Regions from separate parts of the Yersinia alsatica genome, predicted to be linked through region 1. Evidence: riboswitches for the same ligand, from Rfam matches in the RefSeq annotation. Region 1 holds a riboswitch; each other region holds the start of a gene.

Region 1 (9,940 bases):
GGCTGGCTGCCACGGTGTGGGCCGCCATTGTACCAGCACTGTTGGCCCGAGCTTCCCGTAAGCGCTTTGGTAGCCCACTGTATCGCGTTTGGGGCGGCACCCCATTGATTGTATTGATTTTACTGTTTGGGGCGATTAATGCCATCGCCCATATTCTGTCCAGCTTAAACCTGCTGCCGACCTATTAAAATCCGATAACCAGCGCCCCGCGGGGCGCTAAGCTTCTCTTACCCGCGCACAAATGATGAGAGAGAGAATTGCCAGAATCATTGCCATCACATAGACCGAATTGTGCCCCCAAGTCTCCGTCAATACCCCTTGTAGCACCCCAGCCAAAATCACCCCGGTAGAGATGCTATTGGTAAACAGAGTAGTAGCGGCACCCGCTCGGCCTGGCATTAAATCCTGAAAATAGAGCATACCAATACCGGCGACGATGCCGATAAAGATGGCATTAAAAATCTGTAATAGCATTAATGCAGATTTGAATTTAAACAGCACTAATCCGGTATAAAACAGCACGCCAGCCAGTACCGCGAATAGCATAATTTTGCGCTTACCAAAACGCCGAACCGAATAGCCCGCCAGTAGCATAATAGGGATTTCCAACCCTGCGGCGGTTCCCATCAATAATCCCGCCAACCGCTCAGGCAGCCCCAAACTTGCCGTAATATAGAGCGGCATATCAATGATATACATGGTATTGCATGTCCACATCAACATTGAGGCAATGAAGAGTAGCAAGACGTCTTTATCAGCAAATAAGCTGCCCTGAGCAACAACTGGCGCATCCATCACCGGTTCCGCGCGCTGCACTGAGGGCAAAATAAACCACACCACCAAGGCACTGAGCACAAAAATACCGGCGGCGATGCAGAACATCAGGGTAAAGCCATAATTCAGCGCCAACATAAATGACAGCGGTGGGCCAATAACCCAAGCCAATGATAGCTGAGCACGCATAATCGAGCTGAACATCACCACTTCGCGGGCCGAGTTATCGGCATATTCACGCGCCAAGGCAAAAATCTGCGGCATTGCGGTGTTAGCCACTGAGGCGAGCAGCACACCCGCGGTGATTAATGTCAGGTAATCACGATTAAAAGCAAATAGCAGGCAGTTCCCCACCGCCATCAGATAGCAGACCAAAATCAGTTTGCGGCGATCACCCCGCAAATCTGAACGTTTTGCCAACACAAAACTGACGGTAATCCCGGCGATAGCATTGACAGTGTAAAACAGCCCTACCCACAGCGGGCGGACTTTCACTTCAGTGCTGAGAAATAGACTTAGCGTTGGCGCTTGTAAAGCCCCAGCAATACCGGAAAGAAAGGCCACCACAAAAAACGCGAGAAAAACCGGGTTAATACGACGGGAAAAGGTTAATGCAGATTTCATTCCAGGCTCCAACGCCAGAAACAGCTATGACTGGCCATGCTACAGAAGTACGTAAATTTATAAACAGAAAACCCGAATAGATTTTATACCCAAATAATTGCAACCACCCACAATACTGTGGAGTTAAGGGCACTGAGTAAAAAGAAAAAAAGCCAGCGGGATATCCCACTGGCTGGTGAAACACACCATTACTCAGAAATTTTAATACAGGTTTTCTCGCTACTACCGCAAGACTCACAACACTTAACTACATCAACTCAAACAAAAAATTACAGGGTATGTTCGGTTCGGGCGATAATATCGTCCTGCGCATCGGGCGATAGCGCGGTGAAGAAAGCCGAATAACCGGCGACCCTAACGACTAAGTCACGGTAACGATCTGGATGCTGCTTAGCATCAAGTAGGGTCTCGCGCGATACAATGTTGTACTGCACGTGCCAGCCCAGATACTCTTCAAAGAAGGTGCGCAACATCATCATCAGTTTTTCACGATCCCGCGGGTTATCCAGTGTCGATGGATTCAGCTTCTGATTGAGCAGCACGCCCCCCAGAATAGAGGCCGTCGGTAACTTCGACAGTGAGTTAAACACCGCCGTTGGCCCTAAATGGTCAGTGCCAGAAGCGGGACTTGCGCCCTCCGCCAATGGGCTGTGCGCTTTGCGGCCATCCGGTGTTGCCATGGTTGCCGCCCCAAAAGGAACGTTGGCAGAGATTGATGATGTCCCTGCGTAATAGGTGCCGCCGATAGGTCCCCGACCAAATCGGGTATTGTGATATTGCTTCAATTCATCAATATAAGTCTGGTAAGCACGCACTAACAGTTGGTCAACATCATCAACATCATTGCCATATTTAGGTGCTGAATTAATTAGATGTTGGCGCAGTTGCTCGCCATTCAGACCGGCAAAATCATTGGCTAATGCGGTTGCCAGCTGCTGCTGACCAATAAGTTGTTGCTCAAAGACCAACTTGCGCACCGCCGCCAAACTGTTCCCCAAGTTAGCAATCCCAACTTGCAAACCAGAAACCCAGTCATAGCGCGCGCCCCCCTGTTTGATACTTTTGCCGCGCTCAATGCAGTCATCCACCAGCGCGGAACAGACGATATCGTGGGCGTTTTCTTCCAATACGGTATCCACTACACACTCGATTTCGATGGATTTGCGGGTGTAATAACGAATCTGTTCATCCCATTGCGCCATCACTTGAGAGAAATCAGCGAAGTTTCCCTTCGACAGCCCCTGCTCCTGTGGCAAGAATACCTGCCCGGAGGTGGCATCACGGCCTTGCTCCAAGGCCGCCAACATCACTCTGGCAAAGTTAATGAAACTCATGCCCGTACAGCGATAACCCCATTTGCCGCCGACAGCGGTTTCAATGCAGCCAATTGCCGCATAATCGTAAGCATCTTGTGGCTCGACACCCAACTTGATGAATTCAGGAATAACAATTTCGTCATTGTTAAAGGCTGGCATACCAAAGCCACAGCGAATCACTTGTACACAAGCATCAAGGAAGTCATCGCTGATACCCGCATGGTAGCGAACACTGAGGTTAGGCTGAGTTGATCTTAAGCGCCCGCAGGATTCCAGCACGGCATAAGAGAGCGGGTTGACGGCGTCGATGGCCTTGCCCTGCACCAGTTTTTGCCCACCAATAGTGACGTTTTGATAAAGCGGGCTACCCGCCGAAGCTTTGGAGTGCGAGCCAGAGCGGATTTTGTTCACTTCTAGCAGTTTCAGCCAGCAGCTATGCAGCATCTCAATCGCTTTCTCGCGACTCAGGGTGTTTTCCAGCTCAACATCGCGGCGATACCACGGATACAAATACTGATCCAGACGGCCAAATGAAACTGAATGGCCATTGGATTCAATTTGCAAAATTAGCTGAATGAAATAGCACAGTTGCAAAGCTTGCCAGAAAGTCTGTGGTGGCTGATGCGCAATTAAATCGCAGTTCGCGGCGATAGTTTGCAACTCAATCCGCCGCCATTCGCGGGTTTCTTCTGCGGCCATTTGCCGGGCAACTGCTGCATAGCGCTCAATATGTTCGCTCAGTGCCGCCAATGAAATATCAATTGCTTTCAGGAATTGTTCTTTATGCAGATCACTCCAGTCTGTCAGTTGCAGACGGGAGCGGCGACGGGTCACTTTAGCGCGTAAGCCATCCAACCCTTTTTCCAGCAATAACGGGAAGTTAACCGCTAAATGCGCATCACCGGAGGTCATATTGCCTTCCGCTTTGATGATACCGGTTGCCAGCAGCGCTTTTTGTTCATCGGTGAACATGCCATAGCAGCGATCTTGCACGGTTTGACCGCGCCACCACGGGCACAGCTGGTGCAATACTGCTTTATCTTGCTCGCTGACCGAGAACCCTGCGCCGGGGCGATCGGCTAATTCGTCAATCTCATTTTCTATCCAACTGACGGTATATTCAGGGAAAATCGGCGCGGCGCGTAATTGACTAGCCTGATTACCAATAATCAGCTCATCATTCTTAATCCATACCGTGCGTTGCTGTAAGTGATGAGCTAGCGCCAGCGCGCGCCGGACGGGTAAGGGTTTATCCAGATGCTGTTGATAAGCTTCGGTATAATGCTGCGCTCGCTCAGTACAAACTGGCGGTTTCACAATATGAATGAGTGCGTTTTTATGCTGTTTTGTCCGTTCGCTTAAGGTTACCAAATCGAGAGTGGTCATTGCGTCATCCTCTTAAAATTGCGGTAAGGCCCTTGTCACGGGCATAACTTTCCGCGAAGGCCAGCAGATCAGGAGAGTCTAAAGGGGTACTGGCTGCCAGATAGGCTTCACCCAGCAGTGAATATTTATTGATACCCAAAGTGTGATAAGGCAAAAAATGAATCTCTTTCACACCAATTTCATCGGCGGCAAAATCGACAATCCCTTGCACCGAGTGGTTATCAGCATTGAAATCCGGGATTAGCGGCACCCGTACCGTGATATTGGTGCCTGCGGCGGCTAACTTGCGAAAGTTATCCATGACGCGTTTGGCTGAACCGCCGGTCCACTGCTGAAAACGGTGTTCATCGGTATGTTTTAGGTCCGCCAGCATCAAATCAAGCCAAGGTAAAGAGGGGGCGATATAGCGCCACGGCGTATGCAGGCAAGACTCAACCGCAGTATGGATGCCAAGCTGATGGCAACGCTGCAATAATTCAGCGGCCACTGCGGGTTGCATAAAAGGTTCGCCGCCGGACAACGTCACGCCGCCGCCACTACGCCGATAAAATGGCAAATCGCGCAGTAATGTATCCATGGTGGCATCAATATCAATCGGGCTGCCGCACTGCGTCAAAGCTCCGCTAGGGCAGCTAACCGCCAGCGCCTGAATATCATCTTCGGCTAATAATTGGCGATGAATAACAATTTGATCATCAACACGCTGAATAGCTTGCGGGCAAGCTTGATGGCATAAATCACAACCGGATAAGCAAAGGCGGGGATCAAATAGCACCTCAGGTTGGCGTGAGCGGCTCTCTGGGTTTTGGCACCAGCGACAGCTTAACGAACAGCCTTTTAGGAAAACCACACTGCGAATACCGGGGCCGTCATGAGTGGAATAACGCTGTAAATTAAAAATCATCTTACCCCTCCCATTAGCTGTGACTGCGCTGGCATCGCGGTGACTATTCGCTTTCATTGGCAACCAGTATCTGCGTAATATAGGGAAAGAAAAATTGATGAAATTTGCTGCGGAGTTCCTCTTTTATGTCTGCCTCGCGCTTGCAACAACAGTTTATTCGCCTCTGGCAACGTTTTAATGGCCAACACACAGAAACTACCTTGCAAGAACTGGCCGAAGTGCTTTGTTGCTCGCGCCGCCATGTCCGCTCCCTGCTAGGCAGCATGCAACAAGAGGGCTGGTTGAGCTGGCAGGCGGAAGCTGGCCGAGGTAAGCGCTCACAACTGACTTTCCTCTATTCCGGGTTGGCACTGCAACAGCAGCGGGCCGAAGAGTTACTGGAACAAGACCATATTGACCAATTAGTCCAGCTGGTTGGGGATAAAAAAGCGGTGCGCCAAATGCTGCTATCCCAGCTAGGGCGCAGCTTTCGGCAAGGTAAACATATTCTGCGGGTGCTCTATTATCGTCCGTTACAAAACCTATTACCCGGTACCGCACTGCGCCGCTCAGAAACCCATATGGTGCGGCAGATTTTTAATGGCCTCACCCGGATAAATGAGGAAAATGGGGAACTGGAGCCGGACTTATCTCATCACTGGCAGGCCATTAGCCCTTTGCATTGGCGCTTTTATCTGCGCCCCGCGATTCATTTTCACCATGGCCGTGAACTGGACATGAATGATGTGATAACCAGCCTGACGCGATTAATCCCTCAGCCCCTGTTTTCGCATATTACGGCGGTGCGCTCACCAACGCCCTATGTGCTTGATGTGCATCTCAGTACTCCAGATTATTGGTTGCCGTGGTTGCTAGGCAGTGCGCACGCCATGATCTTGCCGCAAGAGTGGGAAAATCAGCCGGATTTTCGTCGGCATCCGATTGGGACTGGCCCTTATTCCGTGATTCGGAATCACCATAGCCAATTGAAAATTCAGGCCTTCGATAACTATTTTGGCTTTCGGGCACTAATTGACGAGGTCAATATCTGGGTACTGCCCGATCTGTCTGACGAGCTGATTTACACTGGAGTCCAGTTGCAGGCTGATGACACCAGTAAAAATGAGCTGGAAAGCCGCTTGGAAGAAGGCTGCTATTTTTTGTTATTTGACCAGCGATCGCCCCAGACCTGTCATCCAGAGATCCGTCGCTGGCTATGTGAATTGATCACCCCAGTGGCCCTACTCAGCTTTGCCGATCCCTTTTATCAACGTTACTGGTCACCCGCTTATGGCATGTTACCGCGCTGGCATCACAACCGGCTCACGGCACTGGAGCCGAAACCCGCCGGGCTAACTGAACTGACACTGACTTTTTACAGTGATCATTCTGAATTTGATGCCATCAGCCAGACATTAACCCAGTTGCTGGCGGCCCATGGTGTCACCTTAAAAATACAGGTACTGGATTACACTCAGTGGTATCAGGGTGATGCACAGAGTGATATCTGGCTTGGCAGCGCAAACTTCTATCTGCCGCTGGAGTTTTCCCTGTTTGCTACCCTGTATGAACTGCCGTTGCTACAATATTGTTTGGATGAAGAGCTGCATCAAGATGTTGAATTATGGCGAAATAATACATTGCCAATGGCCGATTGGAGTCAAAAATTGGTCAGCCAAAATCAATTCCACCCGCTGTTCCATCACTGGCTAGAATTATATGGGCAGCACAGTATGCGCGGGGTGCGCATGAATACTCTCGGCTGGTTTGATTTCAAATCGGCTTGGTTTACGCCTCCCGAGGGATAAAGCCACTTTCACCCGCCCAGATTAATCTCTACAATAGCGCCGTCTCAACGGGGTGCAAGAATATCGCTAGCCAGGGTCAACCCAGTGTCGCAAGTGTTAAAAACACAGCGAGCCGGGTTCAGACAGTGGCGGACAGCACACAGAAACCGGAGCGTACACATGACCTTGTAAATCATGACTACGTGAGGATTTCGAATACTGCCCAACACTGTATCAACCGCGGCGCAGCACGTTTTTGCTGAGAGCAAACCCGTCGAACCTGATCCGGTTAACACCGGCGGAGGGATTTGAGAAAGATAACACCGCGCCCCCACGGAGACGGCTGTTAGCTACCGCCTCAGATACCTTTGCCACCTTTATTCTTAAGGAGTGCAAAGTGTTTAAACGCATTATTCCCTGCTTGTTCTTGCTGTCCGCGGCCGCTGTTGCTGCTGATAAACCGACCCTGACGGTCTACACCTATGACTCCTTCGCTGCCGACTGGGGGCCAGGGCCGGCAATTAAAAAAGCCTTTGAAGCCGAGTGCGATTGCCAACTTAAATTTGTGGCGTTAGAAGATGGCGTATCACTGCTAAACCGCCTGCGAATGGAAGGGAAAAACAGTCAGGCCGATGTGATTTTAGGCTTAGATAACAATCTGGTACAGGCCGCAGAGCAAACCGGTCTATTCGCTCCAAGTCAGGTGGACACCAGCCACCTCACCTTGCCGGAAAAGTGGCAGAATAAAACTTTCGTCCCTTATGATTATGGCTATTTTGCCTTTGTGTATAACAAAGACAAATTGAAGAACCCGCCAAAAAGCTTGCAAGAATTAGTCGACAGCAAAGAGCCGTGGAAAATAATTTATCAAGACCCGCGCACCAGTACTCCCGGCCTTGGCTTAATGCTGTGGATGCAAAAAGTGTATGGCGATAAAGCTCCACAAGCATGGCAACAATTGGCCAAGAAAACCGTCACCGTCACCAAAGGCTGGAGTGAGGCTTACGGCCTGTTCCTGAAAGGTGAAGGGGACTTGGTGCTGAGCTACACCACCTCTCCGGCTTACCATCTGATCGAAGAGAAGAAAAGCAACTATGCCGCCGCTGATTTTAGTGAAGGTCACTATCTGCAAGTTGAAGTCGCCGGTCAGGTTGCCTCCAGCAAACAGCCAGAACTGGCGCAGCGCTTTATGCAATTTATTGTCACGCCTGCCTTCCAAGACCATATTCCAACCGGCAACTGGATGTATCCGGTGATCAAAATGACGCTACCGGCCGGATTTGACACACTCACAGTGCCACAAAAAGCATTGCAATTTGATGCTAAAGAAGTGGCTGATCATCGCGCAAAATGGATTCAGGCATGGCAATCCGCCGTCAGCCGCTAATCCCCACATGGTTGTGGCCGGGGCTATTGGCTGCCGGACTGATAGTCGGTGTCGCGCTGCTGGCGTTCACCGCTATCTGGCGCCATGCCCCGGCAGCAGATTGGCACAGTATCTGGCAGGATAGCTATCTGTGGCATGTGATCCGCTTTACCTTCTGGCAGGCGTTTCTCTCTGCATTGCTGTCGGTAACGCCGGCGATTTTTCTCGCCCGCGCCTTATATCGCCGCCGTTTTCCCGGCCGCCAATTGATGCTGCGATTATGCGCGATGACCTTGGTGCTCCCGGTGTTAGTCGCCATCTTTGGCATCCTGACGGTTTATGGCCGCCAAGGCTGGCTGGCGGGGTTATTTGGCTGGCTGGGAGTGGATTATCGCTTCTCACCTTATGGCTTACAGGGGATTTTGCTGGCACATATTTTCTTTAATATGCCACTGGCGACGCGCCTGTTATTGCAGTCATTGGAAAGCATTGCGGTGGAACAGCGCCAATTGGCCGCACAGTTGGGTATGAACGGCTGGCAGCATTTTCGCTTGGTCGAGTGGCCCTATCTTCGTCGCCAAATTCTGCCCACTGGCGCGCTGATTTTCATGCTCTGTTTTGCCAGTTTTGCCACCGTGCTATCTCTGGGGGGCGGGCCGCAAGCCACCACCATCGAGTTAGCTATTTATCAGGCGCTTAGCTATGACTATGATCTCGGTCGTGCCGCATTACTGGCACTGATCCAACTGGGCTGTTGCCTTGGATTGGTGGTGCTAAGCCAACGGCTCAGCTCAGTGCTGGCGGTGGGAAATACTCACGGGCAAATTTGGCGCAACCCGCAAGATAGCGCGTGGTCGCGCATCAGCGACACCCTGTTAATTGGGGCCGCATTATTATTGATGGTGCCGCCATTGCTGGCGGTTGTGATTGATGGCAGCAATAAAACTATACTGACGGTGTTGCAGCAACCCGCACTGTGGCAAGCTTTCTTCACCTCTCTGGTCATCGCCATTGGGGCCGGATTATTGTGTGTCATCTTGACCATGATGCTGCTGTGGAGTAGCCGGGAGCTAAAGCTGCGCCAACGTGCTGCTTACGGGCAAGCATTGGAAGTCAGTGGCATGGTGATTCTGGCGATGCCGGGTATTGTGTTGGCAACGGGCTTTTTCTTATTACTCAACGATACTTTTGGCTTGCCGCAATCCCCCTATGCGCTGGTGATTTTGACCAATGCACTGATGGCGGTACCCTATGCCTTGAAAGTGTTGGATAACCCAATGCGTGACTTGGCCGAGCGCTACACACCGCTGTGCTTGTCACTGGACATTCGTGGCTGGCACCGTTTACGCCATATTGAGTTAACTGCGCTGAAACGCCCGCTGGCTCAGGCGCTGGCTTTTGCCAGTGTTCTCTCCATCGGGGATTTTGGCGTCGTGGCGCTGTTTGGTAATGAACACTTCCGCACCTTGCCATTCTATCTTTATCAGCAGATAGGTTCTTATCGCAGCAATGATGGCGCAGTCACTGCCTTGCTGTTGCTGCTGCTCTGTTTCCTGCTGTTTACTCTTATTGAACGACTGCCGAGCCGCCATGCTAAAGCTTGAGAAAATTACCTACCTGTACGACCACTTGCCAATGCGTTTTGATTTGCGCGTTCAACCCGGCGAGCGAGTGGCGATCCTCGGCCCCAGTGGCGCAGGCAAAAGTACCCTGCTGAGTTTGATTGCCGGTTTTTTGCTGCCGGTCAGTGGCCGAATGCTGCTGAACAATCAAGACCACACTCACACTGCGCCCGCCCAAAGGC
Region 2 (9,940 bases), 1.2 Mb from region 1:
TTTGCCGGTGGTCAATGAGTCTGACAGCGTGATGGAAGCCATGCTGGAGTTAAGCCGCACCGGGTTAGGGCTGGTCGCTGTATGCGACCAAAATCAACGGGTGGTGGGCGTCTTCACCGATGGTGACTTGCGCCGCTGGTTAGTCAAGGGGGGGACTTTACAGCAACCTCTTACCGGGGCAATTACCCGACCGGGCTACCGGTTGCCAGAACAATGGCGCGCGGGTGAAGCACTGGAAGCCCTGCACCAACATCATATTAGTGCGGCCCCAGTGGTGAATCTGGATGGGAAGTTAGTCGGTGCTATCAACCTGCATGACTTGCATCAGGCCGGAGTCGGCTGATTCATCCGCCTAATCATTGGAGCATGATAGTGGCAGTTAATTATCATGCTCCGACGATTAACTAGTGCCAGTTAGGATCTTGTTGTAGCTGCTGTTTCAACATGGCCTGCACCTTCTCATCAGGGCGGCCCAGCCACTGATGGGTGGCAAACTGGCTCGGGTTATCGAGAGCTTGCGGCTTGTCATCCACAGAGACTCGCATCCCCCACGCCTGCCAGCTTTGTTTTTTATCCCGACTAAATGCCACCCACATAAAGTTATTGCTGCAATCATGGGGTTTACAGATACGCCCCACTTTATATTGCTGCCCTTCCCAGTTGATGACCTCATAAGGCCCGGACGTCCCTACCCCTTTACGCGCCCATGCGGGTAGATTTTTCTGGCTCTTCACCATTTTTTGCCAACTATTTTTATAAACAGGCTGTTGCAGAAGGTCGGCGGTGGTCGGAAGAGGTTTAGCTGGTGCGGTCTGAACAGGTGCTGATGCCACTGAGGTAGCCGGCTGTGCCATAGTCCAGGAGCTGGCACTGAGTATTGCTGCAGCAACAAGACAATGGAGGGTGTGATGACCTTTCATTATCGAAAATCCTTATTATCTGATTAGTCTACTCGCCGGGCCTTGAACTAGCCTCTGTGCAATCAATTTGCAGGCGTGATATTAGTTTGCATGTCTAGGACCGCTAACTGGCGAAAAAGTTGATCCATAGCACGAATTTTCATCCTAATTCTCGTTATAGCGCAATCTGTATGACAGCTTGAGGTAAGCTATAAACCAGATATCAATGAGCCGATGAATATCTCGGCTATAAACTCCCGATAAAGGCCATACCATGTTAACCCTTGAGTTACCCGAAGCCCCCGAGAAGCTGTATTACTCCGCCGAGGATGCCCATCCGCTGGACAAACTTGAGAGCGATAAAATCGTCCAAATGGTGATTGACCTGGATGTCGCCAACTCTGACAGTGAACACTATGTCACTGGTTGGATGGGGCTAAATAGTGTGGTCGTGGTGCGGAATTATCAGAATAAACGCGGAACGGCTAATGGTTTTGTGGTCAACATGGGTGATCGCTATCGGCTGAGCATTCAATCGATTGAATTTCGTATTCCCAAAATGGTGCTGTGGATGAGTTTTCGCCGCAAACCGCGCACCATGGAGTTAATCACTTACGAAACTCTGGGCGATCAACCCAGTGGTATGCAGCAATATCGCAATATTCTCGAGGAGGAATTGCGGCATCAGTTGGATAATGATTGGCGCGCATTGAATGACTATCTGGGTGCTGCCTGCTGGCAGTTAGAAAATAATGCCCCACTGTGGCAGCAAGCACATCAAGATATCACCGGCGAGGCTATTAACCAGCTCGCCGCAGCCCCCATTTTCAAGACTAAACATTTACAAGCTGACGGGGATTACGCCGGTTTTTGGGCGGGAGATTACTTTTTTGCCATTAGGCAGCCAACAGCAGAAAATCCCCTACCCGCAGTACAAATTTCCTGGCGGGAAGATGAAAAAGATATTGGCAGCTATCAGTTCGACCTCATAAAGGACGAAGCTGGCGAGCCAAAACTGTCACTGCGCATTCGCCCACGTAAAGGCGCAGACAGTTATCTGCTTAACCGTTTTGATGCTCATCATCTGCAACGTGCCATCGCCATGTTTACAATGACACAGCGCTATTTGCTGGCACAGAAAGCGGAATAGCACTCATCCAATACCAAGTCAGTGATTCGGGCGCATGAGTGCCGCTAACACCGCAGCAGTGTCAAGGGCGCAGGATATATCCAAAATCATTGGCATTGCGGCAAGGCAGCAAGCGAAAAAGTCCCGATGAGCTTACTTGAGTAAGTGATTCGGGCGCATGAGCGCCGCTAACACCGCAGCAGTGTCAAGGGCGCAGGATATATCCAAAATCATTGGCATTGCGGCAAGGCAGTAAGCGAAAAAGTCCCGATGAGCTTACTTGAGTAAGTGATTCGGGCGCATGAGCGCCGCTAACACCGCAGCAATGTCAAGGATGAAGGATATTACCACCATTGATGAAAATGATGCACCGGCCCAATTCCCTGCCCCACCTCAAGGGTATCGGCTTGTTCCAGTGCCCCTTGTAGGTAATGTTTGGCGGCATTCACGGTATCGGCCCAACCTGCGTGTCGTGGCCGTAATGCTGCCAGTGCTGCCGATAAGGTACAGCCCGTGCCGTGGGTATGCCGGGTTGCAACCCGACGAGTCACAAAACGCTGTTCACTGTGGGGGGTAAACAGCCAGTCTGGGCTATCTTCACCACTCAAATGGCCCCCTTTCATCAGCACTCCCTGACAACCTAAAGCCAACAGCGCTCGCCCTTGGTCACACATCTCTTGCTCATCATGTGCTGGCTGGCAACCCAGTAATGCCGCAGCTTCTGGCAAATTGGGAGTAATCAAGGCAACCTGAGGTAGCAGCAGCCGGCGCACAGCATCAACCGCCTCTGGTGCCAGCAGCGCATCACCGCTTTTGGCGACCATTACGGTATCCAGCACCACAAATGGAATCGGGTAGCGGCGCAGTTGCGTGGCAACAATATCCACAATATCCGCATTAGCCAGCATGCCTATTTTGGCGCTATCAATGCGCACATCACTGAGGACCGAATCTAATTGAGCCGCAACAAACGCGGGTTCGATGGGATAGACCGACTGTACGCCACGGGTATTTTGCGCCACCAATGCGGTGATCACTGTGGTGCCGTAAGCTTGTAATGCTGAAAAGGTTTTTAGATCCGCCTGAATACCTGCGCCACCACTCGGGTCAGTTCCAGCAATGGTGAGTGCATTTATGCGCGTCATGAATGCGTCCCCGCAGATATATCAGCAGGCAAGATGGCCAATGGTGCGGTGTGAGTGGCAACAACTGAAGAAAAAACGGCAGGTTGAACGTACATATTCCTCCTAACCGGCGGTCAAGAAGACGGTACCTGTGATACCGCGACTTCCCTACGCTGGCATAATCCAGATCAGGTAATACGGGTAATATCTCAGCCATGCCACTGTTTGTGGCAGGCACCCCGAGTCAGAATTGTTATTATCACGGGCAGATGGTAGAAGATCAATCCTGTATTAGTTATCCCAATGATCAATTTCACAGACGTAGGCAAACCACAGCATGAGTATCAAGATTCGACCGTATCAAGAGAGTGACCGCCCATTTTTACGCACCTTGTATTTGGCAGCACGTCGGGCAACGTTTAGCTGGTTGGATGGGGAGCGTTTTCGTCTGGAAGATTTTGACCGCACCACTCTTTGGGAGACCATTTTGGTCGCTATCGACGGTGATGAGCACCTCGGTTTTGCCTCCATATTTATGGAAGAGAGTTTCCTGCATAATCTGTTCGTTGATCCGAAAATGCAGCATCGCGGGGCGGGAAAAGCATTATTGCAGGCGGCACAAGAGCTATTTACCACTCATGGTTCATTAAAATGTTTAGCAAAAAACCAGCAAGCACTGGCTTTTTATCAAAAAAACGGCTGGGTACCGATTGCCACCGGTAGAAGCAATGACGGCGACTATATTTTAATGCATTGGCATAATGAAAAGATTAAATAATTTTACATCTGTATAGGATAAAACCCAGATAAAAGCCTGAATAGTAAATTTGAATTTATTCAATACAATAGATTTGTGATTCAGTCAATTTTAAAAGGACTATTTATGGGCCCTATATCAAACATACCGAACCTTACAACAACGCATATCACTCAATTGAATAGTGTATCATCAGAAAAAAACAACCACAGTGAAATATTAGAAAGCAGAAAACATGCAATAGACCATATTATAAGTTCAATCAGTCACTCTTTGACTCCTCAATTCGAACCAGAAGACACAGTTGGGAGGTTAGGTGATAGAAAAGTAATCCAGCTTAACTCGGTTAAATTAGAAAGTGGTGAGGAACAATATTACGTCAAGGCAAATATGGAAAAAACACAAATTTCCAACCTCATGAGTAACGATGCAACATCATTTAGATTCAGTCAGTTAGATACAGACAATAGTCAAATAGATAAGGTGGTCTTTATTTTTGACTCTAATGTTTCTTATGACACCATCCCATCGAACAAGAGACTTTTCACCTATGACACACGAGTTGAAAATGAAATACATTATATATCCTGTGGTGGAGGAGTACGTTTTAATTTAAATGAAGAAAGACTTAGCTCTGACATAATAAATAAAAAAGCACATTCACTAAACAACATAATATTAAACTCAGAAAACAAGTCAAACCTGATCATGCAATTACGAAACTGCGTATCCAACAGCTTACATTGCAATAATGAACAGGCAGCTAAAATTAGCAAAGAATTCCCTAATTTTTTTGATAGCATGAAGAATGTAACACCAAATTTGCAGATAAATGCTCATAAACTGGCGAACGAACTTGAAAAGAGCAATTAACGAAAACTCAAAAGGGAGCCTCAGCTCCCTTATTTTTTATAAATAATGAGCGAAATTACTCTCCGCGCAATGATTTGACATCATCAGCTTTGATATTCAGTGCCGGTTGCCCAAACTGTTGCAGCAAATAATTACTCAAACTCACCACCTGCTCATCCGTCAATGTGTTTGCAAAACCAGGCATAAATACTTCGCCATCATTTGTTTTACGCGATACACCGTGGAGAATCACATTAATCAGGTTATTAGGTGCCGACGCCCCGACCACCGAATTCTTCATCAGTGAAGGATAGTAACCATCCTGTACACCCCCACCGGTAAAACCATGGCAAGAAGCGCAATTCCCTAAATACAAACGCGCACCCTCGGTGTTGTTATCTGCCGTGAACGGCATGCCGCGTAAAGTATTAACGCTGGTTGCGGGTTGCCCCCAATCTGAACGACTCTTAGTTTCATCATCTGGATTCAATGGTTTCAAGGTGCGCAGATAAACCGCCATCGCATTCAGATCGCTATCGGTTAAGTGGCGAGTACTATTTTCAATCACTTCCGCCATTGGCCCCGCAGCCTGAGCTTTGCCGTCAACATGGCCGCTACGCAGATATTGCACAATCTGCTCCTGACTCCAGCCACCAATCCCGGCATGAGGATCTGAGGTAATATTGAATGCCGTCCAACCATCAATCTCAGTACCCGCATAGGCTTTGCTGTCTTTCATGCCCATGGTGATATTTCGTGGCGTATGACATTCACCACAGTGCCCTAGCGCCTCAACAAAGTAAGCGCCCTGATTCCATTGTGCATCTTTGCTGCTATCAGGTTCGAAGCGCTGCCCGTCGAAGTTCACCAGATTCCAGAACCATAATCCCCAGCGCTGATTGAATGGGAACGGCATATCATTTTCACGATTTGGCTGATGCACTGCTGGCAAGCTGAACAGATAAGCTTTGATCGCTTTGACGTCATCATCCTTTAGCAAGGTGTAGGAGGTATAAGGAAATGCCGGGTAGAGATTTTCACCATTTTTCCCTTTCCCTTCATGCAATGCGCGCAAAAACTCCTCATCGGTCCAACTACCAATCCCGGTTGCTTTATCCGGGGTAATATTGGGTGAATACAATGTTCCCATCGGGGTTTTAAATGCCAATCCACCGGCAAAAGGTTTGCCGTCTTTGGTAGTGTGGCAGGCCACGCAGTCAGCGGCTTTGGTCAGATACTCACCACGCGCAATCAAGTTAGCGTCAGCGCTGGCATATCCGCTGGCGGCACATCCCAATGCAAGAAGCAGCAATTTCACTGAGTGACCCAGGGTTGGTTTTTTCATCTTACACCTCGGCCTTTAATGTTTCAGCGATGCGCAAAGAGAGCGCGGCAATCGTCAAGGTACAGTTCACTGACCCCACGGTTGGCATCACACTGCTGCTGGCGATAAATAAATTTTTATGGTCATGGGTGCGGCAATCACTGTCTACCACTGAATCTTTCGGATCATTACCCATGATGGTGGTGCCGGTAATATGATTATTGTTAGCGAAATTATTGTGGAACTGAACTTCAGTGCCGCCCATTAACCTTGCCGCCTCAGCATAAACTTGCTGGGTATGCACCGCACTTTTGCGAACGTAATCATCCATTGCATAGTAAAATTCAGGTTTGGGAATACCGATGGCATCTTTCTCTGTCGCACTGGGGATAATACGATTTTCTACATGCGGCAAAATCTCGTGGAAGCTGTCGAACTGCACAAACCGCGCCGCACGATCCCGAATTTTAGCGTCCAGTTGCGGCCCGAGCTGCAAATCCCCTTGAGAAAGTAACTCGATAGTGACTTGATCAGTGCGCGACAAGTTAGACAGATGAATCTTTTTCGCCGCATATTCAGATCGAAACGCCCCATCACGAAAGCCAATCAACGAGGTCATTTCCTGCGGGCCACGCCCCGGCCATAGCGGCTCACTGGCCATAAAGGTGACACCGGTACCCGGATGGTCCATCAGATTACGACCCACCATATCCGAGCTATTCCCCACGCCGCGTGGGTTTTTATCACTGGCGGACATCAGCATCAGTTTTGGAATCTCAATGCCATTGGCCGCCAGCACAAAATACTGACCTTCGGCGCGATGTTCATTACCTTGCGCATCCTTAAACAGTGCAGCGGTAATTTGCTGCTGATCATTCACTTCCAGTTTATAGACCACTGCTTGTGGACGGACGATAGCCCCGGCACGCTCGGCCTTTTCTACATGGGTGATGCCGTTGTACATGGCACCAATCGGGCAAATTGGCATGCAATTATTATTGCCACAACAGGTCGGGCGGCCATCGTAAGGACGGCTGTTACGAGCAACCGGTTCGGTTACCACATTAAAATCACTGCCATTAAAACTGTGGCTGTTTAATACGGTTTTGATGCGCTGCTCATTCCACGATAGTGGCAACGGGGCCATCGGATAAGGTTCGCTGCGCGGTGAGCCTAAGTCTTCATCACTCGGCCCCCAGACACCGAGTTCTTGTTCGGCGCGGAGATACCATTTTTCCAGTGCGGCATATTCAATCGGCCAGTCGCGGCCCACGCCATACACTGTTTTTAGCTTGAAATCGTTCGGCAAAAAACGCCATGCCGATGCGGCCCAATGCCAGGTGGTGCCACCAACCGCACGGATATACTGCACATCGTACGGATGTTCGCCCTTTTGAATCAGATAGTTATTATTAGGATTAGATTCTGGGTGAGGGGCATAGGATGTTGAAGGGTAAGGAGCCATATTGTCTGATTTATCAGGCTGATTGCGGAAATTTTCTACAATTTCCCAGCGAGAAAGGCGCGGGCCCGCTTCTAAAATCAAAACAGACTTCCCTGCCATCGCTAATTGGTGGGCGACTAAGCCACCTGCAACGCCCGAGCCAATGACGACGATATCCGCCTTTAGTGTGTCAGCCATAAATGTATTCTCCAAAATTATAAGGCGACATCAGGCTTTGCAGCCCAGTATCCGGGTTTATTCGGGCAATAAGAGCGAATAACCAACACATCGGATACCGCATCAAACATCAACGCATTTTCATAGCTGATTACTGCGGCGTCAGTTCCGCCACCAATCACGCCAACATACCAACCTTGCAAGATCTGACGGGCAATTTGCTGCTCCAGAGGTGACCACTGGTGAGGTTCACCGGCCGGCAAAGGTTGCAATAGCGCCAGCTTCTGATCAAAACCACCGATTTTTCCGAGTAAAACCTGATAGATACGCTGACCCACTTGTGCATTAAGCTGACGTTTTCCGGTCAGTGCTCGGGAGACCAACATGAATTTTTCCAAATTCTGTGGCGAGGTTTGGGTTGATGCCGCGAAAGCATCCAGAGAGAGAGGATTCATCAGGCTCGTGACTAGCCCGACACCGACATACCCCAGCAGACGACGGCGTGAAATACCGCGCACCTGAGGTATCGGAGAGTGTGTGACCGACATGTTTTTTCTCCACAAAAGAGCACGCGCGCAGTATTCATCCGTTACATATAGGAACATGCTGCTAAGAGGCATGGCGTTAACAGATGCGGGTTACTGCGCGCTAAACTACCGGGCGATTAATGCCGCAGCAGTGGCAATCTTGACTAAAAATGAGTGAACTTCCCGCCTTATTGGCGATGTGAATTATAAAATTAAGATGTTAAACATTTAGTTGAGTTGTAAAGATTCGTCAAGGTTATACCTCATCAATAGGAGGGTAAAGCCAAAATGTGATTTGCGTCACATTTTGTAACTATAACGTCTAGTTATTCCCCCCACTCGATTAATACATCAACACGATTAAGGAGATATGCAGCTTGGTGCCAGAGCTTGCTGTATTCGCGTGATTTATACGTGTGCAAAAATTCCACTAACAAATCTTTGGATTGCTGTAATGCGGCTTTATCGGCAAGTGGGTTTGTATTGTCGGCAAAAAGGCCTTTCAGCGTCTCGATTTTTTGCAGGAAAGATGCCGATTCACCCTTTCTCTGTAATTGATTGGCTATTTGTGGCAATAACCAAGGGAGATAGAAACGCCGAAGAGTGGTATTTAAAAAGTTATAATCAGTTGAGGACCAAGAGGTATTCTTCCCCCCACAGTGAGTGCCGCTGTTAGTGGCTGCGGTGCTCAGTTCACAAACTCCCTTTTCCATATCAAGGATATATCCCAACGCTTGATTATTAACAAATATGGCACCTTGTATTTTTCGCTCATCAAAGTTAATAGCCTGACCAATATGGTCGCCTAGTTTTGGCCCGGTCAAGGCACCACGGAAATTCATCCTTTGCGGCTTTTCATTAATATAAAAATGTAAAACCTTATTTTCATCGCCATTAACTAAGTAGTGAAAATCTTGATCAGCCATAAAATACCATCGTTGAGTAGACATATTATAGGCAACACCATTATCACAGCGATACTCAATTGAGTTATCACTGTAACTACTGCGATTATAGGTAAAGGCGATCGGTGAATCCTGATCTAACCCCTGATTTAGCAATGAAAGACAGGATGCTTCGGTAAGTTTTATCTCCTCATTTGATTTGTTATAAGCAATCAAATACTGAGTCTCAACATTATAGTAAATGTTCTGTCCTCTTTTATTTCCGCCCAAATAGATATTAACATCATCTAACTCACCTAAATGATGAACAATAATATCACGAGAGCCAGACTCATCTATGGACTCTAGGGTTTCTTTATATTGAAGAAGAGGTCGCACAGCATATAACTTTAGTTTTTCAATGAATTCTTCATCAAACCATATTGTATCTCGATTAACTGCAACAGTAGGCTGAGACGGTTGCCTTCTTCGACTCGGCAAGTGATTTACGGCCCCAGGCTTGATATTTAAATTAACATAAAACCCTTCCTCATTTAGTGATAATGCCGTATTTGTCCCTTGATTAATCAAGACAATTTTCCCGTCTATCTTCTTGGGAAGCCAGCGTTGCCCCGGATTGCCAAAATCACAATAGGTAAAGGCGACATCCGCACTTACAATATCTTGCCTTAGATCTGCGGGGTGTAAGCAATAGATATTTCTATCAAATCCTTGTCCGATAAATGCCGTCATAATCTGCCCAGTATGACTATAAAATATAGAAGAACTCTGAGCATCAGCACCTGTAGGTTGGCTGTCTCGG
Region 3 (9,940 bases), 1.2 Mb from region 1:
AGGCGAAAAGCACAAATCAGTTGCAGCAGTTGTGGCTCACTCATCAGAGAGGCGGGTTCAATGCCCCCAGCACAAGGCCGTAAACGTGGGAACGAGATAGAATAGCGGCTCTGCCAATAAGTTTGTTGCAGGTAAAACAGATGCTCTGCCAGCATGTAGCAGTCAGTGCGCCAACTGTTCGACAAACCAATCAAGGCACCCAGTCCGATCTTATCGATCCCCGCGCGCCCCAAACGATCCGGAGTTGCCAACCGCCAGTGAAAATCCTGCTTATGGCCGCGCAAGTGGTGCTGCTGATAAGTGGCGGGATGATAGGTTTCTTGATAAACCATCACGCCATCCAATCCCAATGTTTTAAGCTCCGCATACTCTGCTTCCGCTAATGGCTGAACTTCCATCATCAGCGAGCTGAATTGGCTGCGGATAGCGGGGAAATGGCGCCGGAAATAGTCCATCCCGACTTTTGCCTGATGTTCGCCGGTAACCAGCAGTAAGTGTTCGAAACCCAATGCTTTGATGGCTTCACACTCACGAATGATTTCCGTTTCATCCAAAGTTTTGCGCTTGATACGATTACTCATTGAAAAACCACAATAAGTACAATCATTGGCACACAGATTAGAGAGATAAAGCGGCACATAAAAACTGACGGTATTGCCAAAGCGCTGACGAGTCAGTTGCTGAGCTTTTTGCGCCATGGGTTCCAGATAAGCTGATGCCGCCGGTGAAATCAATGCCATCAAATCGTCACGATTGGGTTTAGTGGCATTAATGGCTCGTTCAACATCCATAGCGGTTTTGCTGTTAATGCGCAGCGAAATATCATCCCAATCCAATTGTTGCCAGCGCTGAGTAAAATCTTCAGACATGATTTTTTTCCTCTAGCTGGCTAAGGAAGCCGGTCAATGGGCTGGTGGCATTGGCTTGCAGTTGACTTGAGCCTAAACCGGCCTGACGCGCCAGAGTTCCTGCTTCAACAGCCAGCCGGAATGCTTGCGCCATTTGTACCGGCGAGCGTGCGACAGCAATGGCGGTATTCACCAAAACAGCATCTGCGCCCAACTCTATAGCTTCAAGAGCATGGCTTGGGGCACCAATCCCAGCATCGACCACCACCGGTACTTTGGCTTGTTCGATAATGATTTGCAGAAAGTCGCGGGTACGTAATCCCAAATTTGAGCCAATAGGTGCTCCCAATGGCATCACGGCCGCACAACCAACTTCTTCCAATCGTTTGCATAATACCGGGTCAGCGCCGCAGTAAGGCAAAACGACAAAACCCTCTTTCACCAGGATTTCGGCAGCTTTCAGGGTTTCTATTGGGTCGGGTAGCAAATACTTCACATCTGGGTGGATTTCCAGCTTCACCCAATGAGTACCCAGCGCCTCGCGAGCCAGGCGAGCAGCAAAAATGGCTTCTTGTGCGGTTTTTGCCCCCGAGGTGTTGGGCAACAAACGCACCCCTAATTGGCGCAGAGGGGCCAGAATGGCATCGTTGCCAGCATGTAGATCCACGCGCTTCATCGCCATAGTAATCAGCTGTGAACCGGAGGCTTGCAGTGCTGCTAACATCAATTCAGCCGTGGCAAATTTGCCCGTGCCGGTAAATAAACGCGAGGTAAAGGTAGTATCGGCGATTTTCAGCATGTCAGCCCCCAGCAATCGCTTGGAAAAGCAAAATGTTATCTCCGGCGCGCAACTGATACTTTTCCCAGTCAATGCGGGGGATGATGACCTGATTAATCGCCAGTGCCGTACCCGGCTGGTGGCGATTTAACTGATTGAGCAGCTTGTCAGCGGTGATGTTGGCCTCCACCTCTAACGGCTGGTCATTGAGCATAATGAGCATGGAGTTTGTCGTCACAATCCACCTCCACAGGCAGGGCAATGTGCCGCCCGCGTGAGTTGCAGGGTGCTCCAGCTCTGCTGCTTACCATCGAATAACCGCAGCTTGCCGCTCAATGGCGAAGGAAGCCCCGCCAACATTTTGATGGCTTCGAGTGCTTGCAAAGTACCAATCACCCCCACGACTGGCCCCAATACACCAGCGGTACGGCAGTTTCGCTGTGGCAGTTCTTTGTCTGGATAAAGACAGGCATAGCAACCATGGGAATAGGGCGGCTCAATCACCAGCAACTGCCCACTGAACCCAACCGCACTGCCGCTAATCAATGGCTTATGCGCTTTGATGCAAGCTGCATTCACCTGATGGCGGGTCTCCATGTTGTCGCTACAATCAAGCACTAAATCGACCCCAGCGACGGCATCAATCAATGCTTCTCCCGCGAGTCGCGTATCAAAGGCGATAGCTTCAATCAGTGGATTGAGACTTTGCAGGTGGTGTTGCGCCAATCGGGCTTTATTTTGGCTAAAAGATGTGGGCGAAGTGCGAACTGGAGTAGGGCTGATATCCGTAGTGCGATACAGAATTTGGCGCTGTAAATTAGTCAGTTCGAGCTGGTCATCGTCAACTAGTAATAACCGCCCAACGCCCGCTGCCGCCAGATAAAGGCCCGCAGGGGAGCCCAGACCACCCAGCCCGACAATCAATACGCTGGCACTTTTCAGCTTCAATTGGCCTTCAGGGCCAATATCTTCCAGTAACAATTGGCGGCTGTAGCGCAAGAATTCACTGTCACTTAGCTCATGCTTGTTGATCATCGCTCAGCTCCTTGCCCTCAATCAGGTGCAGCAATTGCGCAGTTGCTTGCTGCCAATCATCAGCTTGAGTAATAGCACTGACCACAGCCACACTGCCGACGCCGGTTGCCAATACCGCAGGGACGCGCGCGATACTGATGCCACCGATAGCGACGGTGGGGTAATCAGGGGTGTTATCAACCATTTGTTTAAGAACTGCCAGCCCCTGAGGGGATGACGGCATCTGCTTGGTCTGGGTCGGGAAGATATGCCCCATGGCGATATAGGAAGGCCGCACAGCCTTGGCGATCGCCAGCTCATGCCCATCGTGGGTGGAAACACCCAGCCGTAATCCGGCCTGTTGAATAGCCGCTAAATCAGTGGTTTCCAGATCTTCCTGCCCCAGATGAACACCATAAGCGCCATGCTTAATCGCCAACCGCCAATAGTCATTGATAAATAAGCGCGCCTGATAGCGTTTGCCCAATTCAATGGCAGCAGCAATATCTTGTTCGACCTGTGCATCCGCTAAATCTTTAATACGCAATTGGATGGTGGTCACGCCCACGGCCAGCAGCCGCTCTATCCACAGCAATGAATCGACCACTGGGTACAATCCAAGGCGCTGTTTGGTCGCCGGGAAACCTTGCTCAGCAGAAAATGAAGCATGATCAGACGGATTCATTATTTGCCTCCGTTTTCAGATTCGCTGGGCTGTGGTACAGCTCACTGCCACGGGAGCGGAACTCGGCCGACATCTGCTCCATACCGGATTGCAAAACCGCTATTGGCTGAGCCGCTGTCTCTTGCGCGGCCGCCAGTTCTTGTTTAGCGGCATAGTCACGCACTTCTTGTGAAATCTTCATGGAGCAGAATTTCGGCCCACACATTGAGCAGAAGTGAGCCACTTTTCCTGACTCTTGCGGCAGGGTTTCATCGTGATAAGCCCGGGCGGTTTCTGGATCGAGTGCCAAATTGAACTGATCTTCCCAGCGGAATTCGAAGCGCGCTTTTGACATGGCATTATCGCGGATCTGTGCACCGGGGTGGCCTTTCGCCAGATCCGCCGCATGGGCCGCAATTTTATAAGTGATAAGCCCTTGCTTCACATCATCTTTATTGGGCAGGCCAAGATGCTCTTTGGGAGTGACATAGCACAACATGGCGCAACCAAACCAACCAATCATGGCGGCCCCAATACCCGAGGTGAAGTGGTCATAGCCGGGGGCAATATCCGTGGTCAATGGGCCTAAGGTATAAAACGGCGCTTCGTGACAATGCTCCAACTCTTCGGTCATATTGCGGCGAATCATCTGCATCGGCACATGGCCCGGGCCTTCAATCATCACCTGTACGTCATATTCCCAGGCAATTTTGGTCAATTCCCCCAAGGTATGTAGCTCAGCGAATTGGGCTTCATCATTCGCGTCCTGAATAGAACCAGGGCGCAAACCATCACCCAGAGATAATGAAACGTCATAGGCTGCGCAAATTTGGCAAATATCGCGGAAGTGCTGGTAGAGGAAATTTTCCTGATGATGGGAAAGGCACCATTTCGCCATAATAGACCCGCCACGGGAAACAATTCCGGTCAGTCGTTTGGCTGTCATCGGTACGTAACGCAGCAGCACGCCAGCATGAATAGTAAAGTAATCAACCCCTTGTTCGGCCTGCTCTAATAACGTGTCGCGGAATATTTCCCATGTTAGGTTTTCAGCCACGCCATTAACTTTTTCCAGCGCCTGATAGATAGGAACCGTGCCGATAGGGACCGGGCTGTTACGCAAAATCCATTCACGAGTTTCATGAATATAGCGGCCGGTGGACAAATCCATCACGGTATCTGCGCCCCAGCGGGTAGACCACACCAGTTTTTCCACTTCTTCTTCAATAGAGGACGTCACGGCGGAGTTACCGATGTTGGCATTCACTTTCACCAGAAAGTTGCGGCCAATAATCATGGGCTCAGATTCAGGGTGGTTAATATTGGCAGGGATAATCGCACGACCGGCGGCCACTTCTTGGCGAACAAACTCCGGCGTGATGTTTTCCGGCAAGTTAGCACCAAAGGCTTGCCCCGGATGCTGGTGGCGTAATACTTCACCGCGAATCCGCTCACGGCCCATATTTTCTCGTAGGGCGATAAATTCCATCTCCGGCGTCACTTTACCGGCTCTGGCGTAATGCAATTGCGTAACACATTTACCATCAATCGCTTTTTTAGCGCGTGGGAGATGCTCAAAACGCAAATGATCCAAACCTTCATCAGCCAAACGTTGCTGGGTAAAGCCAGAGCTGAGGGTCGTCAGTGCCTCGGTATCCTGACGGTCGGCTATCCAGCTATCACGCAATTTGGGTAAACCGGCATGGACATCCAGTTTGGCGCTCGGGTCGCCATAAGGGCCGGAGGTGTCATAAACCGGAATAGCTTCGTTATCTTCATAACTTGGCGTGTCTTTGCTGCCGCCGATCAATGTCGGGCTGAGTTGGATTTCACGCATCGGGACTTGAATATCGGGCCGTGAACCTTGCAGATAAATTCGTTGCGAGTTAGGGAAAGTCACTCCTTGCAGGGTATCGATAAATTGTTGCGCTTCTTCGCGCACTTGTTTCCGGGGTATAGCTTTACGCGGGAGTGATGAGTTTTGAGTTGTATTATTAGACATAGCAAATTCCTACCAGTGTGGTTTATAGGGAAAATTGCTTGTCTGGAGCTTGGCGGGAGTAACGATGTTGGCCAGTGACCGGCAGCCACCTGTAAGGGGAAGACGGGCCTGTAGCGATAAATTACTCTTGTTCCCTTCGCGGGTATTAACCCGATCAGGTTCCGCGGATCCCGAATTAACGGTCTCAGCCTGCGTTTGCTTCCCTAAGAAAGCAGGTGCTAGGCACTCCGACAAGAGCCTTGAGTATATGAGGTTATCTTAAAACTACAACCCCACCAGAATAATTGGCTTATTACGCATCACTGATATCAATTTGCTTTTGTTTGCAGGTCAATCGGCTGAGCGGCTTGCCATGACTCGGCAGCCCACTGAATTAATTGATCTTCTAGCCTGAAACGGGCATCGAGTGCTTCGCCGATATCGGATAAAGCCTGTTGAAACTCGGTGCAACTATCTTGGTCTATCTCAATGTTTGTATAGCGATCATGGAATGCCATGATAGTTTGAGTGTTATTTTTTAAGGCAGGATAAACTTTGGTCGTCAGCGCCATTTTCGGGCTGGATGCACCTTCTACCTGTTTGATAATTCTATCGTAGATATGAAAATGTCCTGAGGAGAGATAATCCACCAGATTATGGCAAAAGTTCTCCAGCGCTTTTTCATTAAGCGGGGTATGCTTTTCTTTTTGCGGCTTAATACCGATCACTGCGCAATACGAGACTAAAAGTTCTTTACGTGCATGAAGCCATTGATCAATTAATTCATTACTGCCGCCAACGCGTTGAGTCAGGCTTTCCAGTCGGTTGAGCATGAGCGACTCCATGAGTAAGAATACGTCAATATGGGTTACGGAAATGTAACAAGCCAGATTCTAGATTGCCAGTGAAGTCGAGGTTGTGCAACAACGATATGGAACTACAACTTACAGGTAAAGAAAGTGGCTGGTGGATTGTCAGTCATGAAAACAAATTATGGTTACCAAAAGGGGAGTTGCCGCAAGGTAATGCCGCCAATTGGTCATTACAGGGCGCAACCGCCAGACAGATTGGTGAATGGCAAGGCCAGGCTGTTTGGCTTATTCGCCAACAGATGTCTACCGATATGGGCTCAGTGCGGCAATTGCTGGATGTGGATCGCGGTTTATTCCAATTAGCAGGGCGAGGGGTGCAATTAGCGGAGTTTTATCGCTCTCATCGCTATTGTGGTTATTGCGGTCATCAAATGCATGCCAGTCGTACCGAGTGGGCTTGCTTATGTAATCACTGCCGTGAACGCTACTATCCGCAAATCGCGCCTTGCGTCATTGTTGCCATTCGCCGTGGTGATGAAATTTTATTGGCGCAGCATGTTCGTCATCGTGGCGGTATTAATACCGTGCTGGCTGGGTTTGTCGAGGTCGGCGAAACGTTGGAACAGGCCGCCTCTCGTGAAGTTTTGGAAGAAAGTAATATCCACATTAAGAATCTGCGTTATGTGACCTCACAACCTTGGCCGTTCCCGCATTCGCTGATGATGGCGTTTATGGCGGATTATGACCACGGCGAGCTGCGCCATGATCCTAAGGAGCTGCTGAATGCCGGTTGGTATCGTTATGATCAATTGCCATTATTGCCGCCACCAGGCACCGTGGCACGCCGGTTGATTGAAGATACCGTGGCATTGTGTCGCAGCGAGCAGGACAGCTAAAGCTGGCATGCTACAATAGCGGCAGATAACTAAGGGAGCCCCACATGAATGAGTTGAAAAACGATCGCTATCTGCGTGCTTTATTACGCCAGCCGGTAGATGTTACCCCGGTGTGGATGATGCGCCAGGCAGGCCGCTACTTGCCAGAATATAAAGCCACTCGCGCTGTTGCCGGGGATTTTATGTCACTGTGCAAAAATGCTGAATTGGCCTGTGAAGTGACGATGCAACCATTGCGTCGTTATCCGCTCGATGCGGCGATTCTGTTTTCCGACATTCTGACCATTCCTGATGCTATGGGATTGGGGCTCTATTTTGAAACCGGTGAAGGTCCTCGTTTCCAATCTCCTATTACCTGCCGTGCCGATGTCGAAAAACTGCCAATTCCTGACCCTGAGCAGGAGTTGGGCTATGTCATGAACGCGGTAAGAACCATTCGCCGTGAGCTGGCAGGAGCCGTGCCATTGATTGGTTTCTCTGGCAGCCCGTGGACATTAGCGACCTATATGGTCGAGGGCGGGAGCAGTAAAGCTTTCACTAAGCTGAAGAAAATGATGTATGCCGAGCCGCAAACATTGCACCTGTTGCTGGATAAACTGGCCGACAGTGTCATTTTGTACCTCAATGCTCAAATTAAAGCGGGCGCGCAATCCGTGATGATCTTTGATACGTGGGGTGGGGTGCTGACAGGGCGTGATTATGCTGAATTTTCATTGAATTACATGCATAAAATCGTCGATGGCCTGATCCGCGAAAACGACGGGCGGCGGGTGCCGGTGACCTTGTTCACCAAAGGCGGTGGGCAATGGCTGGAAGCAATGGCGGCTACCGGTTGTGATGCTTTGGGGCTGGATTGGACCACAGATATCGCTGATGCACGTCGCCGCGTGGGCGACAAAGTTGCTCTGCAAGGGAATATGGACCCTTCCATCCTTTATGCTCCACCTGCGCGTATTGAGCAGGAAGTTAACACTATTCTGGCCGGTTTTGGTCGGGGAGAAGGGCATGTCTTTAATCTGGGGCACGGCATTCATCAGGATGTCCCACCAGAACATGCAGGTGCTTTTGTTAATGCGGTGCATCGTTTATCCAAACCGTATCATCAATAAGTTAGCGAGCGACTAGACTGATGGTTGATACTCAAGCGCTACGGGCAGAACAACGGCAACGGGCATCTGAAGTGCGTCTTCAAGATGATATTGCTAGCAGCTCGGTGCGCTTTATTGCTGGGGCTGATGTTGGCTTTGAGCAGCAAGGGGAGGTTACCCGTGCTGCTATCGCAGTCTTACGCTACCCTTCGCTCGAGCTAGTGGAGTATCAGATTGCTCGAGTAGCAACTTCACTGCCGTATATCCCCGGTTTACTTTCTTTTCGTGAATATCCTGCATTATTAGCCGCCTGGCGGCAGTTACAGCAACGGCCTGATTTGGTTTTTGTCGATGGGCAGGGTATCGCGCATCCCCGCCGTTTAGGGGTTGCCAGCCATTTTGGTTTGTTAGTCGATGTCCCTACCATTGGTGTAGCCAAAAGCCGTCTGTGTGGGCATTTCCAGCCATTGGGCAGTGATAATGGAGCACTACAGCCGCTGGTGGATGGCGATGAGCAACTTGGCTGGGTATGGCGCAGTAAAGCCCGCTGTAATCCATTGTTTATTTCGCCCGGTCATCGGGTGAGTGTGAACAGTGCGCTGGAATGGGTGCAGCATTGTATGGCCGGTTACCGCTTGCCAGAGCCGACACGTTGGGCGGATGCTATCGCATCAAACCGTCCGCAATTTCAGCGTTGGATATGGAAAAATCCTGATTTGCTTGGCAAGCATAGGGATATGATTTAATTTCGGGTACACTGCCGCGCAGATAATGAATAATGAGAACTCATCATGATACGTAATCCGATTCATCTACGTCTCGAAAAGCTGGAAAGCTGGCAACATCTGACTTTCATGGCTTGCCTGTGCGAGCGGATGTATCCCAACTATCAGCAATTTTGTCTGGAGACCGAGTTCGGTGATCCGGCGGTTTACCGACGTATTCTGGATCTTATCTGGGAAACATTGGTGGTAAAAGACGCTAAGGTCAATTTTGATAGCCAGTTAGAGAAATTGGAAGAGGCAATTCCTTCCGCTGATGACTATGCTATCTACGGTGTTTACCCTGCTATCGATGCTTGTATTGCATTAAGTGAAGCTATTCATTCGCGTTTGAGTGGCGAAACTCTAGAACATGCTATCGCTATCAGCGAAACGTCAATCCGCACAGTTGCAATGCTGGAAATGACGTTGGCCGGTAAAGAAATGACCGATGAAGAACTGAAAATCTTGCCCGCGATTGAAGAAGAATGGGATATCCAATGGGAGATTTTCCGCCTGTTAGCTGACTGCGAAGAGCGCGACCTAGATCTGATCAAAGGGTTACGATCTGACCTGCGGGAAGCGGCTGTTAGCAACATTGGCATAAATTTAACGCAATAAGGCAAGAAAACGTGATTTAACGCCTGATTTGTCACGTCTTAAGGCTTCACATCTGCCCCCTGTCTGTTCTACATTTGGGGGGCGAAAAAAAGTGGCTATCGGTGCGTGTATGCAGGAGAGTGCTGTCAATCGGCATATCCGTCGCACTCGATGCTTTGCAAACGATAAACACACTGTAAGGATAACTTATGAATAAGACTCAACTGATTGACGTAATCGCGGACAAAGCGGACCTTTCCAAAGTACAAGCTAAAGCAGCTTTGGAGTCCACACTGGCTGCAATTACCGAATCTCTGAAAGACGGTGATCCAGTACAATTGGTTGGTTTCGGTACTTTTAAAGTAAACCATCGTAATGAGCGCACTGGCCGCAACCCACAAACCGGTAAAGAAATCAAAATTGCTGCAGCTAATGTGCCAGCGTTTGTTGCTGGTAAAGCACTGAAAGACTCTGTTAAATAATAGTGTGTCAGTGAAA

The links. Region 1 has a riboswitch for thiamine pyrophosphate ahead of thiB (thiamine ABC transporter substrate binding subunit). Riboswitches for the same ligand answer to the same signal wherever they lie in the genome.
Positions count from the first base shown of each region.
Region 2: it holds a riboswitch for thiamine pyrophosphate, as region 1 does, so the genes downstream of both, thiD (bifunctional hydroxymethylpyrimidine kinase/phosphomethylpyrimidine kinase) here and thiB (thiamine ABC transporter substrate binding subunit) in region 1, are expected to answer to the same signal.
Region 3: it holds a riboswitch for thiamine pyrophosphate, as region 1 does, so the genes downstream of both, thiC (phosphomethylpyrimidine synthase ThiC) here and thiB (thiamine ABC transporter substrate binding subunit) in region 1, are expected to answer to the same signal.

Region 1 covers NZ_CP104006.1:787,926-797,865, reverse strand. The annotation lists gene mtr (tryptophan permease) at 1-188, shown strand, start outside; gene N0H69_RS03505 (sugar efflux transporter) at 217-1,398, opposite strand; gene N0H69_RS03500 (formate C-acetyltransferase/glycerol dehydratase family glycyl radical enzyme) at 1,668-4,100, opposite strand; gene N0H69_RS03495 (glycyl-radical enzyme activating protein) at 4,105-5,004, opposite strand; gene sgrR (HTH-type transcriptional regulator SgrR) at 5,130-6,791, shown strand; TPP riboswitch at 7,000-7,094, shown strand; gene thiB (thiamine ABC transporter substrate binding subunit) at 7,168-8,157, shown strand; gene thiP (thiamine/thiamine pyrophosphate ABC transporter permease ThiP) at 8,133-9,740, shown strand; gene thiQ (thiamine ABC transporter ATP-binding protein ThiQ) at 9,727-9,940, shown strand, end outside.
Region 2 covers NZ_CP104006.1:2,011,991-2,021,930, reverse strand. The annotation lists gene gutQ (arabinose-5-phosphate isomerase GutQ) at 1-343, shown strand, start outside; gene N0H69_RS08925 (inhibitor of vertebrate lysozyme family protein) at 405-920, opposite strand; gene N0H69_RS08920 (hypothetical protein) at 1,174-2,049, shown strand; gene thiD (bifunctional hydroxymethylpyrimidine kinase/phosphomethylpyrimidine kinase) at 2,373-3,173, opposite strand; TPP riboswitch at 3,301-3,404, opposite strand; gene N0H69_RS08910 (GNAT family N-acetyltransferase) at 3,490-3,930, shown strand; gene N0H69_RS08905 (hypothetical protein) at 4,036-4,782, shown strand; gene N0H69_RS08900 (cytochrome c) at 4,838-6,106, opposite strand; gene N0H69_RS08895 (GMC family oxidoreductase) at 6,108-7,727, opposite strand; gene N0H69_RS08890 (sugar dehydrogenase complex small subunit) at 7,745-8,254, opposite strand; gene N0H69_RS08885 (hypothetical protein) at 8,560-9,940, opposite strand, start outside.
Region 3 covers NZ_CP104006.1:4,511,011-4,520,950, reverse strand. The annotation lists gene thiH (2-iminoacetate synthase ThiH) at 1-869, opposite strand, end outside; gene N0H69_RS20435 (thiazole synthase) at 862-1,647, opposite strand; gene thiS (sulfur carrier protein ThiS) at 1,649-1,849, opposite strand; gene N0H69_RS20425 (HesA/MoeB/ThiF family protein) at 1,861-2,661, opposite strand; gene thiE (thiamine phosphate synthase) at 2,645-3,325, opposite strand; gene thiC (phosphomethylpyrimidine synthase ThiC) at 3,312-5,306, opposite strand; TPP riboswitch at 5,421-5,546, opposite strand; gene N0H69_RS20410 (Rsd/AlgQ family anti-sigma factor) at 5,615-6,118, opposite strand; gene nudC (NAD(+) diphosphatase) at 6,217-6,993, shown strand; gene hemE (uroporphyrinogen decarboxylase) at 7,038-8,102, shown strand; gene nfi (deoxyribonuclease V) at 8,123-8,827, shown strand; gene N0H69_RS20390 (YjaG family protein) at 8,873-9,463, shown strand; gene hupA (nucleoid-associated protein HU-alpha) at 9,652-9,924, shown strand.